DNA from 3 places in the Eubacterium sp. AM05-23 genome. Region 3 is predicted to be linked to each of the others. Evidence: riboswitches for the same ligand, from Rfam matches in the RefSeq annotation. Region 3 holds a riboswitch; each other region holds the start of a gene.
The links. Region 3 has a riboswitch for cobalamin ahead of DW091_RS13705 (alcohol dehydrogenase catalytic domain-containing protein). Riboswitches for the same ligand answer to the same signal wherever they lie in the genome.
Positions count from the first base shown of each region.

Region 1: it holds a riboswitch for cobalamin, as region 3 does, so the genes downstream of both, DW091_RS02090 (energy-coupling factor ABC transporter permease) here and DW091_RS13705 (alcohol dehydrogenase catalytic domain-containing protein) in region 3, are expected to answer to the same signal.
Region 2: it holds a riboswitch for cobalamin, as region 3 does, so the genes downstream of both, nikB (nickel ABC transporter permease) here and DW091_RS13705 (alcohol dehydrogenase catalytic domain-containing protein) in region 3, are expected to answer to the same signal.

Region 1 is NZ_QUDF01000001.1:459,393-462,635, forward strand. Features, by position in the region: gene DW091_RS02080 (energy-coupled thiamine transporter ThiT) at 1-209, shown strand, start outside; gene DW091_RS02085 (energy-coupling factor ABC transporter substrate-binding protein) at 412-732, opposite strand; gene DW091_RS02090 (energy-coupling factor ABC transporter permease) at 734-1,486, opposite strand; cobalamin riboswitch at 1,652-1,781, opposite strand; gene DW091_RS02095 (leucine-rich repeat domain-containing protein) at 2,201-3,037, shown strand; gene DW091_RS19980 (hypothetical protein) at 3,034-3,186, shown strand.
Region 2 is NZ_QUDF01000011.1:132,231-135,473, reverse strand. Features, by position in the region: gene DW091_RS15280 (M14 family metallopeptidase) at 1-778, opposite strand, end outside; gene DW091_RS20730 (hypothetical protein) at 840-965, shown strand; cobalamin riboswitch at 1,014-1,194, shown strand; gene nikB (nickel ABC transporter permease) at 1,335-2,303, shown strand; gene nikC (nickel transporter permease) at 2,304-3,122, shown strand; gene DW091_RS15265 (ABC transporter substrate-binding protein) at 3,190-3,243, shown strand, end outside.
Region 3 is NZ_QUDF01000009.1:103,580-106,822, reverse strand. Features, by position in the region: gene trpD (anthranilate phosphoribosyltransferase) at 1-1,090, opposite strand, end outside; gene DW091_RS13705 (alcohol dehydrogenase catalytic domain-containing protein) at 1,115-2,152, opposite strand; cobalamin riboswitch at 2,249-2,424, opposite strand; gene DW091_RS13700 (hypothetical protein) at 2,549-3,019, shown strand.

The sequences.
Region 1 (3,243 bases), on a different contig from region 3:
CCGGTATCTGTGGCCGCTATGTGTTTGCGGTGCTTTCCGGCTGGCTGTTTTTCGGTTCCATGGCCTGGGAAGGATGGGGCGCGCTGCCCTACTCGATGGTGTACAACGCGGTCTATATTTTTTCGGAAGGCGCGCTGACAATGATTCTGCTGGCTGTTCCATCGGTATCGAAGGGACTGGCCCGTGTGCGCCAGATTGCGGAAATTTAATGCTTTGGATAAGATCAGTCTGGTTTGTTATCATTGGGATCATGTTTAAGGAACGCGGAATGCGAGAGGATTTTACAGGGAAAGTGCGGTAGTGGGTGCAGTAGTACAGACAGCAGCAGAAAAGGCAAAGCCGATATAAAAAACCTTCTTATTTATAATATAGTGAAAAACAAAAACACGCCTTGTAAGCGTGTTTTTGTATCTACAGCTCGGCCTCTTCCTTGCCGAGTTTTTTTCGTTCAACCAAACGGCCCATAAAGAAGGCTAGTATACCGACGCCGATACCCGTCTGGAGACAGAAGATCAAAGATTCCACTTCTCCAGGAAGCTCACCGTTAATCATCGTTTCAAGCACAGGCGTAAACCAGGGCTCATATTCGCCACCCTGAATTTCCTCAATCATTGTGCTGCCTGCATCGTCAGAGCCGCCGAATTCAGCGCCCTGAAGGGCGAATAGCGGTACGACAACCAGTAAAGCGACAATCACCAGGAGAACGATCACTAATTTTTTGTTTTTACTCATTTTACACTTCCTCCGATGCTAAAAAGCCGATGGATTTGAGTTCCGGGCTTGCGTAAGTTTCTAAAGCGATAACGATAATAACCGTTAAAATCCCTTCAATAATGGCCAGGGGCAGCTGAGTCGGGGCAAAGACGCCCAGGAATTTTACAGCCGATGCGGCCACACCGCCCTGTTCGGATGGGTAAGCCATCGCCAGCTGGAAACTGGTAATACAGTAGGTGAACAAATCCCCAAGCGCAGCGGCGAGAAAAACGCCAATCTTGCGGTTAACCTTCAGCTTCTGGCAGAGCTTGTAGATGCCGAAAGACACAAAGGGACCGGCAATGGCCATTGAAAAGGTGTTTGCGCCAAGGGTGGTTAAGCCGCCGTGCGCTAACAAAATGGCCTGAAATAATAAGACAATGATGCCAAGAATACTGACAGCGCTTGGTCCAAATAAGATGGCCCCAAGACCTGTACCCGTCATGTGGGAGCAGCTGCCTGTTACAGAAGGGATCTTCAGTGATGAAATAACGAAAATGAAAGCGCCTGCCATGGCCAGAAGCGTAATGGATCTTCTGTTGCCGGTTAAAGTTTTCTTGATAGAGAAAAAGCCAGCAGCTAAAAAGGGGATACAGATAACACCCCATGCAATGCAGTACCCCACAGGAAGGTAGCCCTCCATAATGTGCATTGCGTTTGCGGCGGGTACAATCCCGAATACAAGCGCCCACGCGCCCAGCAGTGTGACAAACCTTCTTTGATTCTTTGTCATTTTTACCTCCTCTAAAAATGAATTTTACCGGGCTACGATTCAATCAACAGGGCAGCAGAGCGAAAAAAAACCGCTTACCAGACGGATAAGCGGTGAAAGTACGAAATAACGAATCCTGAAACCTTATAATTTCGTCCTGACACTCAGTTATCTCCTCGTAACCAAATGTATTGCAGTTTTAATGATCAGCATCCTGACTCGACTTGCGTCTCACAGTGGCGGGACCGTTTGGGATTTACACCCAATTATGCTTTAACCATCGTTTGTGATGGAAACCATTAAAGTGTGCCGGTGTACCGGCTACGCTTTTAATTATAACACCTTGTTCCATAATGTCAATAAGAAAAGTTGAATTTTTTTAAAAAAGAGCAGAAATAATTATACACATACCCCCTATATGTATTTTGAGCGTTTAAGTTAAGAGTATAAGAAAAAAATATGGATAATCTTAAATGCTTTTTGTTTATTTGACAAAATCGTAAAAATAAACTACAATAGGTTCTGAAATTGACTTTCAAAACTTTTTGTATATAATTAATGCGTTAAAATAAATATAAGAAACAAAATAGCCATTTAAAGAATAAAACGATTATATAGAAAGAAAAGAAACGTTTTAGGAGTTTTATTACTTTAACTTATGAGAGGTTTCTGCCGCAAGGATAAGAGCAATGTAGCTGAAAGTCCAGTCAGAAGAAGAAATTTTGGAGGAAACAGATGAGTGAGTGCGCAAAACGTATCGAGGCTTTTTCAAAAAAAGATCTGCCAAAGGCAAATATCAAACGTGTCAATGTTCCGGAAGGCTTTGAACGGATTGGCGTAAACGCGTTTAAAAATTTGACAAAGCTGAAGGAGGTCAGAATCGCAGAATCCGTGAAGGAGATATGCGGCCATGCCTTCGAGGGATGCACCATGCTTTCCGCCGTCAGTCTGCCCTCAAGCCTGAAGCTTTTGGGAGAGGCCGCCTTTATGGAGTGCCGCAGAATACAGTCGCTTGAAATACCAGGGGGCGTCCAGTCCATCAAGGACCGCACCTTTAAATTCTGCCGCGGCCTGGAAAGCATCACCCTGCCGGACAGGCTTGTCCGGATCGGTGAGAATGCTTTTTACAACTGTGATAAGCTGGCGCATATCGAGCTGCCAGACACCATCGAAAGACTGCCCTTCAGAACCTTTTACATGTGCAAAAGCCTGGAATCCATCCGGTTTTCGCAAAATCTAAAATATATCGGTAAAGAAGCCTTTGTGAATTGCAGCTTTCAGCAGCTGGAGCTGCCTGAGAGCCTGGAAGTCATTGAAGAATCCGGCTTTTTAAAATGCAAAAAGCTCACAGCTTTAAAGCTGCCCAAAAACGTTAAGACCATTGGAAAATGGGCGTTTCACGGCTGCCCCAATCTCAAGAAGGTCGAGATAAGGCACAATCCCGATGAAATGGGCGAGTGGATCTTTAACCGGAACGATGTGACCGTGCATTGCTACGAGGGCTCCAAAATAGACCGCTACTGCAGGCAGTATGATTATAAGGTCCACTATATCCAGCCAGATTCTCAATGACAGACATAGCCGCCAACGCCCATGTGGGCCTCGGCCCCCTGGCCTATTACTTTAACCGAGATGTTGATAGTGATACGTTAAAAAACAGCATGAAAGACAGCTTTGTTTTTCTCGGTGCTTATCGGAATATGCCGCCCCAGATATTATAAGATGAGGGTAAAAAAATAATAGTTCCTTAATTGCGAATCGGACCCTTCAGCGGATAG
Region 2 (3,243 bases), on a different contig from region 3:
CGGGATACCAGAGACCGTGGCGCGTGGGCATGAGGTAGACCAGATCGGTTAAATCCACAGGGCGGTGCCGCAGCTCGGGTGCGCCAGGCAGCACGCCCAGGTGCTTCAGAATATTGATGACATCCTTTTTATCCGCGTTCACTTCTTCCTGGGTAAAACGCCCTGCGCAGCCGCGCTCCAGCAGGATGCTGGGAATGCCAAGAACGCCGGCGTAATTGTAAGCCCCGGTGGTGGCAGTGGATTTGACCATATAGGGCACGTCGACGTGAAGGGCGGCCTGCCGGGCAGCTCTGGACACGGTCTCGTCTGCCGCGCCTACGTAATACACGTAAGGGGTCAGGTCTTCAAAAATCTCGCCGCAGTGCAGGTCAATGTAGAAATCAATTTGGGAATAAAGGCTGTACTCAAAAAAATGCGCGACACGGTCGGCAGGGGTGCCCTCCTGGCTGCCTGGAAAAACGCGGTTGAGGTTTTTGTTGTCTCCGGGCATAAGCGTTGGATAGCGGGACTCGAACCCGGGGACATTGACCGGGTGTATGAGGATCAGGCTTCCGTTTACATTTTCGGGGTCAAGCTCGCCGGCCAGCTGGATAGCAGCCTCGATGCCGACGTATTCGCAGCTGTGGATACCGCTGGTGATGAGGACGGTTTTTCCATCACCCGTGCCGTTGACCAGGGTGACGGGAACCTCGATTTCTGTGTGCGGGATGGGCAGCATGCCCTGGATTTTCTCGCCGGGGGAGGCGGTCAGTGTGCCGATTGATAGGTTGTTTTCCATTGCGGACTCCTTTCACTTTTGAAATAATTTTAATTTAAGCCGATTGCCTTGAGTATAAGGCATGGCGAAAACCAATGTCAAGCAGAAAAAAATAAAAGTAAAAAACATACCGGGTGGGGGTATCCGTTTAAATTTAATGCTTTTATTTTTAAAAAAGACTGGACAAGTGCGTGAAAGTCCAGTATAATTTAAGCAATTTCACAGTTTACCACAGTGAAATATTTGTTTAAAAAATTTAATCATGCCAAATACAAGTTCCCGATCGGGGATTAAAAGAGAAACCGGTGCGAATCCGGTACGATCCCGTCACTGTAATAGGGAGTTGTCCGCAAGATGTCACTGAGGCGCAGCCTTGGGAAGGCGTGGACAGACGAAGAACTTAAGTCAGGAGACCTGCTTGTATTGTTGTTTTCAGTAATCTTACGGTAGATAGGAGGGCTTTGTTTTCATTCAGCCGTCTGGGCTGTTTTTTTAATGATTTTCATGCCCTTTCCCTTTTATTCTCCGTTTCGGATTGTTACCCGTATTGCCATTTTGACAGAGGAGGATTTCTTTATTGAACACGAAACAGCTTGTTAACCGTTTGCTGCAAATCGTACTGGTGCTTTTTGGCATCAGCTTTCTGACCTTTTGCCTGACCTATTTATCTCCCGGTGACCCGGCCGAGCTGATGCTGGTGGCCGGCGGCACGCCGCCGTCTGAGGAGCTGCTAGCGGAAACCCGGGAGGAGATGGGCCTCAATGACCCGTTTCTGGTGCAGTATGGCAACTGGCTTAAGGGCTTTGTGGCCGGGGATATGGGGACGTCTTATTCCTCGAAAACGCCAGTGAGCGCGGTACTGCTTAACTGCCTTGGCCCGACGCTGGAGCTGGCGGCCGCGTCGCTTATTCTGATGCTTGTGATCTCCATTCCCCTGGGGATTCTGGCAGCCGTGTACCAGAATCGATTTCCGGATTACCTGGTACGGGGATTGTCCTTTATCGGTGTATCCTTTCCAGGCTTCTGGATCGGCCTGGTGCTTCTGTACGTGTTTGGCCTTAAGCTGAACTGGTTTCCCATCGCCACCTCGGGCACAGGCTTTATGAAGCTGGTACTGCCCGCAGTCACACTGGCCATTGCCATGTCGGCCAAATACACAAGACAGGTGCGCACCGCTGTACTGGAGGAGTTACGGCAGGATTATGTGGCTGGGGCCAGGGCCCGGGGCCTTAAGGAATCGGCCATATTGTGGCGGGAGGTGCTGCCAAACGCCATGCTGCCGCTGGTGACCCTGCTGGGCCTGTCCCTGGGTTCGCTGCTCGGCGGTACAGCGGTGGTGGAAATTATTTTCTCCTGGCCCGGCCTGGGCAAAATGGCTGTGAACGCCATTGCAGCCCGGGACTATCCGCTGGTTCAGGGCTATGTGATCTGGATCGCCCTGATTTACATGGTCATCAATCTGCTGGTGGATTTCTCCTACGGTTATCTGGACCCGAGGCTGCGGGGGCTGGACCGGGAAGTGAGAAGAAAGGCGGTAAAAGCGTAAATGAAAGCTTTTTTCAGACAGAACAGGCTTTTTGCTATCTGCGGGATTCTGGCGGTGGTGATTGTTCTGATCGCGGTGTTTGCGCCGTGGATCGCGCCCCATGATCCCTATGAGACCATTATGCAGAACGCTCTCAGGCCGCCGTCGGCGGAGTACCCCTGCGGCACAGACCAGCTGGGCCGCTGTGAGCTGTCCAGGATTATCTACGGGACGCGGGCGTCGCTGGAAATGACATTGACGCTGGTAGTTATTGTCTTTGCGGCCGGCACGTTTCTCGGGATGGCAGCCGGTTATTTCGGCGGTGCGGTGGACGCGGTGATCATGCGGATATCAGATATGATGATCTCTTTTCCGGGCATGGTTCTGGCCATTGCCATTGCCGGGATGCTGGGGCCGAGCCTCTTTAACACGGTCATTGCCCTGGCAGTGGTGAGCTGGACAAAATACGCCCGTCTGAGCCGCAGCCTGGTACTCAAGATCAAAAACAGCGCGTACATCTCCGCGGCGGTGGTTACTGGGGCGCGGACCGGCCGGGTACTGGGCGGTTACGTCGTACCGAACATCATTCCGACCATGATTGTGACCGCGGCCATGGATGTGGGCACCATGATGCTTGAACTGGCGGCCCTCTCCTTTCTGGGGCTGGGGGCACAGCCGCCCACGCCGGAATGGGGCTTGATGCTTAACGAGGGGCGGCAGTATCTGCAGACCGCGCCCTGGCTCATGCTGTTCCCCGGTATCGCTATTTTTATGGTGGTTTCGGTGTTTAACCTGATGGGCGACGGGCTCCGGGATATACTGGACCCGCGTCAGGATTAGGGCAGCGGGCCTGCGGAGCAAACAACGTTTTTATTTTAATTTTCATATGAATATGAGAGGAGACAAAATGAGTGAATTTAAGAAACTGGTATTGGCAGTGGCGATTCTGGCCATGACGGCA
Region 3 (3,243 bases):
CAACGGCTTTCAGTTTTGCAAGGCCGGCCTGGGGATTGCGGTTCTGGGTGGCAACCCATTTTTCCAGGGCCTTGTAGGCTTTGCCGCTTGCGATGAGCTCGTGACTGCGCATATAGCCCTCCTGAATGCTGTCGGCCTTTCCGGCAACGTAGAGGATCAGCGCGCTGTTCAGACAGACGATGTTGGCGCGGGTGGGGGTGGAGGCGCCCTTCAGGATACGGACAATGCCCTGGGCGGCGGCGTCCACAGAGTCCCAGGGGGCCAGTTCATCCAGACAGCCGGGCTTGATCCCCAGGTTTTCCGGCGTCAGGGTACTGCGCTTTACAGTGCCGTCGGGCATGAGCTCAGCCACATGGGTGGGGCCGACGGTGGACGCCTCGTCGATACAGCCGCTGCCGGCTTCGCCATAGACGACCAGAGCGTGCTCATAGCCGATTTCGTGCATGATGTCCGGGACAAATTCCAGCATGTCCAGAGAGTAGACGCCGCGGACCGCATATTTTGGCAGGGCAGGGTTTGCCAGGGAGGCGGAGATGTTTAAAACGCTGCCAAAGGAAATCTGTGACAGTACCCGTCCGAGAGCTGTGGGGTGAACCTCTGGGCTCATGCCGTTAAAGATGCCGATGCCCGCAGTTTCGATGCTGGCCTTTACCACGTCCACACTGCAGTCCACATCTACGCCCAGGGCTTCCACCGCGTCGATGGTGCCGCAGACTGAGGTCAGCGCCCGGGAGCCGTGCTTGGCCATGGGGACGCCGTCCGCGGCGGCGATGATGCCGGCGACGGTGCTGATGTTAAAGGTCTTAAAGGTATCCATGCCAGTGCCGCAGTTTTCCACCACGGGCACAGCGGTCTGGGGCGTGACCTTGCAGGTGTCGATTTCGTAGATGGCCTCAAAGCTGCCGGCCACCTCGGCGGCAGTCGGGCCCTTGGCGCTGAGGGCGGCCAGAAAAGCGCCCTGCTGCATGGGCGTCTGGCGGTCGCCCAGGATTTCCATAAACATTTCCTTAGATTCTTCCTTGGTCAGATTTTCACGGTTGATGAGGCCGGTGATCACCTGGCCGTATTCTTTCATTGTAACTGCTTCCATTATTCGATTCCTCCATAGGGTGTGTTAATCAAAAACAACGATGGTTGAAAGGGTTTCGAGCTGCCGCACACGCTCAAGGCCGTGCGCCAGCTCCTCGAGCGGAATGCGCTCTGTAATCAGGTCTTTTACGACCAGGCTGCCGCTCTCCAGCAGCGCCTTGGCCCGGCGGCTGTGCGCGATGCCGCACCCGTAGGCGCCGGCCATGATCTGCTCCTTGTAATGAAGGGTATTGATTTCCGGCTGGGTGGCGCCGTCTGGGATAATGCCGCTGAAATGGCCGAAGCGTCCCCGCTTTTTCAGCGCACGCAGGGCCAGATTCATGGCCTCCGGAGCCGCGCAGCAGGGGATGGCCGCGTCCACGCCCTTGCCCTCTGTCAGGGCCGGCAGGGCCTTTTCGACGGCCTCGTAGCTTTCAAAGACGGCGTCAAAGCCCAGCTTTAACGCCCGCGCTGCCCGTTCGGGGTTGGTCTCGACCAGGAAGACCTTCTGTACCCCAAGGGCCTTTGCCACACGCAGGTTGAGGATGCCCATCCGTCCTGCGCCGATGATCAGCAGGGTATCCGAGGGCGCGAGCTTCAGTTTTTCCTGGACGTTGACGCAGCAGGAGAGGGGCTCGATAAAGGAAATTTCCTCAAAGCTCAGGGTGTCATTTTCAATGATGTTGATAATCTGGCCGCGGACGCCCTCCTCGGGGACGATCAGGTATTCCTGGAAGCCGCCGTCATAGTTAAAGCCCATGATGCGCATATGGTCGCAGAGGTTGTCATCGCCTTCTTCGCAGTAGGCACACCCGCCGCAGGCAATGCCCGGATGCACGTGCACCCGCTGCCCTTTCTGGTAGCCTGTGACCGCAGCGCCCACCTCGGCGATAACGCCGGAGATTTCGTGGCCCAGCACACGCGGGTACACCAGGTCGCGCTGGCCCATGGTCAGGCATTTGAGATCGGTTTTACATAAATTGCAGGCCTTGACCTGGACGAGGACTTCGTGGTCACCGCAGGACGGAATGGCGCGTTCGGTCATTTCCAGCTCGCCGGGGCCTGTTAAAACAACTGCTTTCATTCGGTATCTCCTTATTTTTTCAAACAAAAAAAGCCCGACCTTAATCTAAGGTGCGAACTTTCCATCATTCCCACAGGCCTTTATCGCTCAGATGAAGACCGTCGACACACTTCAGGCAGGTTTTCTGACTGAGGATTCACGCCTGGCTCCCTTCCCATCCTTTCGGACAGTGGTGATGAGCCGGGCAATCCACTTACAGCGGCGGGCCCGTCTAAGAATCTCACTTAGTTCCCTATTATCTGCCATGCAGCACCTGAAATGTTTTATGCTTTTTTATTATCATATCACATTTGCTCCGGGTGTCAAGATAAAATGTAAAAGTTTTAATCCAAAGGTGATATAATATCAGTGTTAACTGTGCGGTGACGCTATTCATAAAAACGAAGGAGGCAAAAAATGGGCCATTTTGGATTTTCATACATCGGCGCGCTGTATCTGCTGATGCTGTTTATCCCCAACCTGATCTGGACACGAAATCAGCCCGAGGGCTATGATTTTGGAAATGAGAATAAGCTGCTGCTGTGGTGCGAGCGCATCGGGCAGGTGGGGGTGAGCTGCTGTGCCCTGATCTTTACAGACTTTAACCTCCGCCCCCTGACGCCCTGGAGCCTGTGGCTGGCACTGTCCTTTGCGCTGATGCTGCTGTATGAGGGCTACTGGGTCCGGTATTTTAGGAGCGGGCGGAAGCTTAAGGATTTTTACTCGGGGTTTTGCGGTGTGCCCTTGGCGGGGGCAACGCTGCCGGTGTTTTCGTTTTTGCTTTTGGGGATCTACGGAAGGGTTTTCTGGATGGTCGTGTTTGTGGTGATTTTGGGGATTGGGCATATCGGGATTCACGGACAGCATTTCCGGGAGCTTGGGGAGTGACGGGTAAGCTGGGGGAAGGTCAAAGGATTGCGAAAGCTGGATGCAGCTTGGCGCTGTCCGCGGATTAAAAACGGTCTCTCTTATGCACAAACGACAACTTTCAGAAGTCGTTTGTGAAATCGACCCGACCGTTGTTTTAATCTTCGGACAGCTTTTTTGTACAATCCATTGACTTAAAAGCGGCATCGCGCCTTTGGTATCTGCGGGCGGCAGTCTGCCTCTTT